Regions from separate parts of the Mesorhizobium sp. P2_D5 genome, predicted to be linked through region 1. Evidence: predicted binding sites of a transcription regulator. Region 1 holds the regulator's gene; the other holds the start of a gene.
The links. Region 1 encodes LexA, which represses DNA repair genes until DNA is damaged. Its sites were predicted from a motif close to TGTTCNNNNTGTGTTCNG; they were not measured.
Positions count from the first base shown of each region.

Region 2: AC1DYW_RS12390 (ATP-dependent helicase) is a predicted target of LexA. The motif match lies at 1,351-1,368, and genes of this name have one in related genera.

Region 1 is NZ_JBFUEE010000004.1:250,695-254,110, forward strand. Features, by position in the region: gene kynU (kynureninase) at 1-173, opposite strand, end outside; gene AC1DYW_RS18915 (GntR family transcriptional regulator) at 336-1,073, shown strand; gene lexA (transcriptional repressor LexA) at 1,434-2,171, shown strand; gene AC1DYW_RS18925 (ComEC/Rec2 family competence protein) at 2,165-3,416, opposite strand, start outside.
Region 2 is NZ_JBFUEE010000002.1:1,178,446-1,181,861, reverse strand. Features, by position in the region: gene AC1DYW_RS12390 (ATP-dependent helicase) at 1-1,336, opposite strand, end outside; gene AC1DYW_RS12385 (agmatinase family protein) at 1,617-2,414, opposite strand; gene AC1DYW_RS12380 (M20 aminoacylase family protein) at 2,523-3,416, opposite strand, start outside.

The DNA of each region.
Region 1 (3,416 bases):
TCCTGTGTCGCGGCCTTGTTCAGTTCGTCGAAGACGGCGGGTGAAGCCGCACCAAGCGAATTGCCATCGAGGTAGATCACCCCTTGCGGCAAGACGAAACGATCGCGCATGGCGCGTAGCGGGTCCGCGGCGTCCATCGCCTCGATTGCAGCGAGATCGGGAGTTGCATTCATGGTCGACCATCCCCGCGCATGAGCGTGCTCAGATGAACATATCAGGTGAAACCGTCGGCGATCATGGGCAGTCCCTTGGGTGTTGTCAAACGTTATATATAATTTACGCAATGAAAGGATTTCATATATAATCCCCCGAGCAATCGATACGGATGGTCGGCTATGCTGGACGACGAGCACTTCTCGAAGACAGAAGCAGCATACAGGCTGCTGCGTCGCGATATCCTCACCACCCGTCTGAAGCCCGGCGCGCCGCTCAAGCTCAGCGCGTTGCGCAACAATTACGGCATCGGCTGGACACCGCTGCGCGAGGCGCTCTCGCGGTTGGAGGCCGAGCGCCTGGTGACCGCCATCAGCAATCGCGGCTTTGCCGTCGCTCCGGTCTCGCGCAACGAGTTGGAAGATCTGTCACGCGCCAGGTTGGTGGTTGAACTGCCACTGCTCCAGGAATCGATCGAGAAAGGCGGCCGTGAATGGGAGGACGCCGTCGTCGCCGCCCATTACCGGCTGTCGCGCAGCAGGACCGCGGTCGACGACCCGTCCGACGACGTGGTCGACGAATGGGATGAAAAGCACGAGGCTTTCCATGCGGCACTGCTCAGCGCGGCGGCGTCCCCCTGGCTGCTGACCTTCCACTCCACGATCGCGGATCAGTTGCGTCGCCATCACCGCTTTCTTGGCCTGGCGCCAACCTTGCGGGCGGCTGCCGGTCTCCTGTACGGCCACGAAGAGGCCATGGAGGCGTTGCGCCAGGCCGTCGCGATCGAACATCATACCGCGCTCATGGAAGCGGCGCTGGATCGCGACATCGAGCGCGCGAAAGCCCTGATGGTTGCCCACATCGGCTACACGCTGCATGTCTATGTCCATGCCGGCGACGGCAGCACAAACAAGCGGTAATGCGGCGAGGAACGATATGGGCAATTCCTCCGCCAAAGTTGGCATTTTGGCTCCCTTTCGTTCACGGGAGCCACGACCGGTGAAGTGAACCGAGCCCCCTTGTCGAGCTCCAGCATTAGCCGAGGCCAAGCCCGACACAGGGTGGGCAGCAGGCCATTAACCATAGCAATTTCAATCCAACCAAGCGCCCGGCGGTGGCAGGCAAGCGTCGATAGCGACCCACTGCCGGGGCGCCGAATAATTTCAGCCGCCTTAACAAGTTCATTAAACTTTAAACGGTTGCGGAACACAACTGGAACAGATAGTGTTTGTTCTGGGTTTGTTTTTCCGATTCTGGTTTTGGGTAACCTGGGGGCTGCCATGCTGACGCGCAAACAACATGAACTGCTGATGTTCATCCATGAACGGCTCAAGGAAAGCGGCATTCCGCCATCCTTCGACGAGATGAAGGAAGCGCTCGACCTTGCCTCCAAATCCGGCATACACCGGCTGATCACGGCGCTGGAGGAGCGCGGCTTCATTCGCCGCCTGCCCAATCGGGCGCGCGCGTTGGAAGTGCTGCGGCTACCGGATTCGATCGCGCCAGGCCTCAACGCGGCAAAGAAGTTCTCGCCAAGCGTCATCCAGGGCAGCCTCGGTCAAGGCGGCCTTGGCCGGCAACTCAAGCCTGCGTCTTCGCGGATGCCTTCGGCCGGCAATGACGACGACGTGGTTTCCGCCGTGTCGATCCCGGTCATGGGACGCATCGCGGCCGGTGTGCCGATCGACGCCATCCAGCACCAGACGCATTCGATCTCGGTGCCGCCGGACATGATCATGGGCGGCGAACACTATGCCCTGGAGGTCAAGGGCGACTCGATGATCGAGGCCGGCATCTTCGACGGCGATACTGTCATCATCCGCAATGCCGATACAGCCAGCCCGGGTGAGATCATCGTGGCGCTGGTGGATGAAGAGGAAGCGACGCTGAAGCGGTTCCGCCGCAAGGGTGCCTCGATTGCTCTCGAAGCCGCCAACCCGGCCTATGAAACCCGCATTTTCGGACCGGACAGGGTCAAGGTGCAAGGCAAGCTCGTCGGGCTGATCAGGCGCTACTGAGCAGGGCTTGCGACCGGCTTTTCGGGTTTGCGGTAGGGTGGCAGGCCCCTCGCCTCGCGCGAAAACTTGCGCTGCGTGTGCCAGGGCCGGTATGACCCGTCCACCGCGAAGCTGATCGTCGCAGGCGTGGTCGCCGATTGGCGATCGAAGAAGACGGCCGCGCTACCCTTGCGAGCCAGTTGTCGCTTGGTGATGACGAGCACAAGTGGATTGTGACAGGGGTCATAGGCCGTGGCGTCATTGATGACGATCAGGTCGGCGAAGCCGCAGGCCATCCAGGCGTCCTTTCGGTCTTCGACATGCGCGATGATCGCACCGGACGGATGCTTGGCGAGGCAAACGCCCGATGTGCAATAGAAAGGCGCGCCCGACGGCAGCTCGGCGGCATCGGCTATCTCGAATTGCCCGTCTCCTTTGCTGAACACTTCCGGCATGACGATGGTTTCGGATGTCAGCGCGCGTTTCCAGTTGTCGACCGTGAATTCGTTCGGGCGTGCCCGGCTGACGGCGAGTTCGCCAGCCCCGATCGGCAGCGCAACCAGCCTGGCGTCCTCGGAGATCAGCACGTCCGGTGCGCGCGTGTCCGAGACGGTCAACAGGCCGGCAAGCGCGAACGGAAGGGCTGCGAGCCGCAGCCATGTCGTCGCCACCGTCGCAATGACCAAGGCAATCGCCACCAGCAGGACGGACTGCTGCGAAATCAACCCGACCGCGTCGACCGGCGAGCGCTCGGAAATCCATCCGGACATGGCGATCATCACCGTCAGGCCTTTGCCCATCACGTAAAGAAAGGGGCCATCAGCGCCAAAGGGCATCGCCAGCGCACTGAGGACGGCGAAAGGCATCACAACCAGCGAGACGATTGGCATGATGGCGAGATTGGCGAACAGGCTGAGCGGCGACACCCGCTGAAAATGCCAGATGGCAAACAGCGCCGTAGCGCTGCCGGCGATGATGGAGGTCATGGCAAGGCCCCCCATCGCCAACAAGAATTTTCGCGTGAGAAAGCCAGGCAGAGATCGCCGTGGCGGCGGCGGACTCGTTTTCGCCGCACGATGATCAGACCAGCCGGCATAGGCACCGACCAGCGCCGCGGTCGCCGCGAACGACATCTGGAAACTTGGGCCGACCACTTCATGCGGCGACACCGCAATGACCGCGATCGCCGAGATCGCCAGGTTGCGCATGGTCAGCGCCGCCCGATCGAACAGCACGGCAATCAGCATCACCGCCAGCATGATGAAG
Region 2 (3,416 bases), on a different contig from region 1:
TCAGCTGCAGCACGCGGAAGCCGGCGACGCGGTCGCGCGGGTTTTCGGCAAAGCGCAGCACCGCAAGCACATCCTTGACGTGAGCAGCATCGAGGAACTTCAGGCCGCCGAACTTGACGAAGGGAATGTTGCGCCGGGTCAGCTCGATCTCTAGCGGGCCGCTGTGATGCGAGGCGCGAAACAGCACCGCCTGCGATTTCAGCGCCGTGCCAGCTTCTCGCTCGGCCAGAATGGTATCGCAGACGAAATTGGCCTGCTCGACCTCATCGCGCACGCTCACCAGCCTTGGCTTGTCGGTGGATTTGCGCTCCGACCAAAGGTTCTTGGTAAAGCGCTCCGAGGCCTCGCCGATCACCGCATTGGCGGCGGCCAGGATGGTCTCGGTCGAGCGATAATTGCGCTCCAGCATCACCACGTCGGCGGCCTGCGCGAACTGCTTGGGAAAATCGAGGATGTTGCGCACCTCGGCGGCACGGAACGAATAGATCGACTGCGCATCGTCGCCGACCACCGTCAGCCCGGCGCCGTCGGGTTTAAGCGCCATCAGGATCGAGGCCTGCAGCCGGTTGGTATCCTGGTATTCGTCGACCAGCACATAGTCGAACCGCCCACCCAGATGCGCGGCTATTTCGGGCTCGGCCGCCATCTGCGCCCAGTAGAGCAGCAGGTCGTCGTAATCGAGCACGTTCTGCGCCTGCTTGGCCTCGACATATCCGGCGAACAATTGCTTCAGCTGCTCCGCCCAACCGGCGCACCAGGGAAAGGCGGCCCCTAGCACTTCGCCCAGCGGCGCCTGCGCGTTGACGGCACGCGAATAGATGGCAAGACAGGTGCCCTTGGTCGGAAAGCGCGCTTCCGTCTTCGAGAACCCCAGCTCATGCCGGATCAGATTCATCAGGTCGGCGGAATCCTCGCGATCGTGGATGGTGAAGGCCGGATCGAGGCCAATCTCCAGCGCATAGTCGCGCAGCAGCCGGGCGCCGATGCCGTGAAAGGTGCCGGCCCAGGTCAGCGCGTCGGTGATCACCGCGGCGTCGCGGCCGAGCACCTCGCCGGCGATGCGCTCGACGCGCCTGGCCATTTCGGACGCGGCGCGGCGCGAAAAGGTCATCAGCAGGATGCGGCGCGGGTCGGCCCCCTTGACGATCAGATGGGCGACGCGATGCGCCAGCGTGTTGGTCTTGCCAGAACCGGCGCCGGCAATGACCAGCAGCGGTCCGGCAATCTGGCCGTTGCCATGCTCGACCGCCAGACGTTGGGCGTCGTTCAGCCGTGTGAGATAGGCAGGCTGGACGGTCTGGTCCCGAAAGGTCGAATCAGAGGTGGCGAGGTTCATCGCCCATCAAGCATCGTTTCTGCTTTGTTCGCAACGCCGATGCGAGGATGAATTGGCGTATGAAGGATCAGCCTAACGCTGCGGGTCGATCTCATCTGGCATCAGCAAAAAAGACTTTTGGGGAAGAAGGCCGGCGCCGCTTGGGAGGAAGAATGAAGCGCCGGCCAAGCGGATAAATCAGGTCCGCCGCAAGTGACAGGCTAGCTGAGTCTTGCCCCTGCGTCACCGGGTGATTGTCTTCGTCAAACACGTACCCCGCACCGACCTGCACGTCGCCGCATCACGCGCGTGTTTTGACCATCATCCCGGCAATTTCCTTGAGCAGTTTTGCCGCCACGGTGGCGGTCAGGTTGGCGATGTCGCGAGGCGGGTTTAGTTCAACGATATCAGCCGCCACGATCGGCTGGTTGACCGATTGAATCAGGCCGATGACCTGACGGGTGGTCAGACCGCCGGGTTCGCGGTGCGAGACGCCTGGCGCAAAGGCCGGGTCGAGCCCGTCGAGGTCCATCGAGATGTAGACCGGCGTCTTGAGATCGAGCCGCAGATCGTCGCCGAACCGCGCCGCCTCGATCACCTCGACGCCGAACCGCTTGAACTGGTCGCGATGATGGTCGTTGACGGTCCGGAGGCCGACCTGGATGAGACGGTCGGCAAGCCGCTCTTCCATGATGCGGGCAAAGGGCGAGGTGTGGGAGCGCGGATTGCCCTGATAGGCATCGTACATATCGGGATGCGCGTCGATGTGCAGAATGGTCAGGCTGGGATGTCGGCGGCGCACCGCGCGCAGTATCGGCCCGGAAATGGCGTGGTCGCCGCCGAGGCAGATCAGCGGATCGCCCAGTTCCAGCACGCGCCCGACCTCACCTTCGATCAGGTCCCATGGATCGGTGGCGGCGTCGAAGCCGATGTCGCCATGATCGACAAGCCTGTCGGTCAGATCAAAACCGGTTTCGCTCCACATGCTGTAGGCATCGGAGAACAATTCGGGACGGATATGGGCAGGGGCCCGTGCCGGGCCCCTGAAGAAAGACGAGTTGTCGTCGTGGGGAATTCCCAGCAGCGAAATCCTGGTCATCAGCGTCCGATCTCCGTCAGCGGGGAATTTCAGCAAACGCGGGAGCTGGCTGGCGATAGCGATGGTGTTTGGGCCAGCGGCGGGCGCGCCCTGGCAATCAAAACGCAATCAACTCCCGGCTTCGCCGCCCAGCCTTTGCCTGGCCATGGCGACATGGAAATTGGTACCGAACAGCAGCCCGTCATCGTTGAAGTCGTAGCTCGAATTGTGCAGCGGCGCCGACGTCTCGCCATTGCCGAGGAAGACGAAACAGCCCGGCACATGGTCGAGGAAGCGGGCGAAGTCCTCCGAGCCGGTCATCGGCTCGCGGGCGACGGCGATGTTGCCGGGCTCGAAAACGCTTCTCGCGGCAGCAAACGCCGCATCGACCAGTTCGGCATCATTGCCTAGCGGCACGAATTCGCGGGTGTAGTTGACCTCGGCGGTAACATTGTAGGCGGCTGCGGTGCCCTCGGCGATGACGCGCATCTGCCGCTCGATTTCGGCGCTGACCTCGGGGCGGAAGCTGCGCGCATCGCCGAGAATGCGGGCAAGACCGGGCAGTGCGTTGCGGGTGCCGTCGGTGATCAGCTCGGTCACCGAAACCACCGATATGTCGGCCGGGCTCAGCCGGCGCGAGACGATGGTCTGCAGATTGGTGACCAGCGCGCAGGCGGCGACCAGCGTTTCGTTCCCCGAATGCGGCCGCGCGGCATGGCCGCCGAGCCCTTTCAGCACGATCTCGAAATTGTCCTCTGCCGACATGATCGGGCCGGCGCGGGTCTCGAAATGTCCGATGGGCAGGCCGGGCATATTGTGCAGGCCAAAGATTTCGTCGAAGGGAAAGCGCTGCATCAGGCCATCGTCGAGCATGGCCAATGCGCCCTTGCCCCATTCCTCGGCCGGCTGGAAGACGAAGCGCACGGTGCCGTCGAAACCGCCCTCGGCGGCCAGGCGTTTTGCAGCACCGAGCAGCATGGTGGTGTGGCCGTCATGGCCGCAGGCATGCATGATGCCGGGATT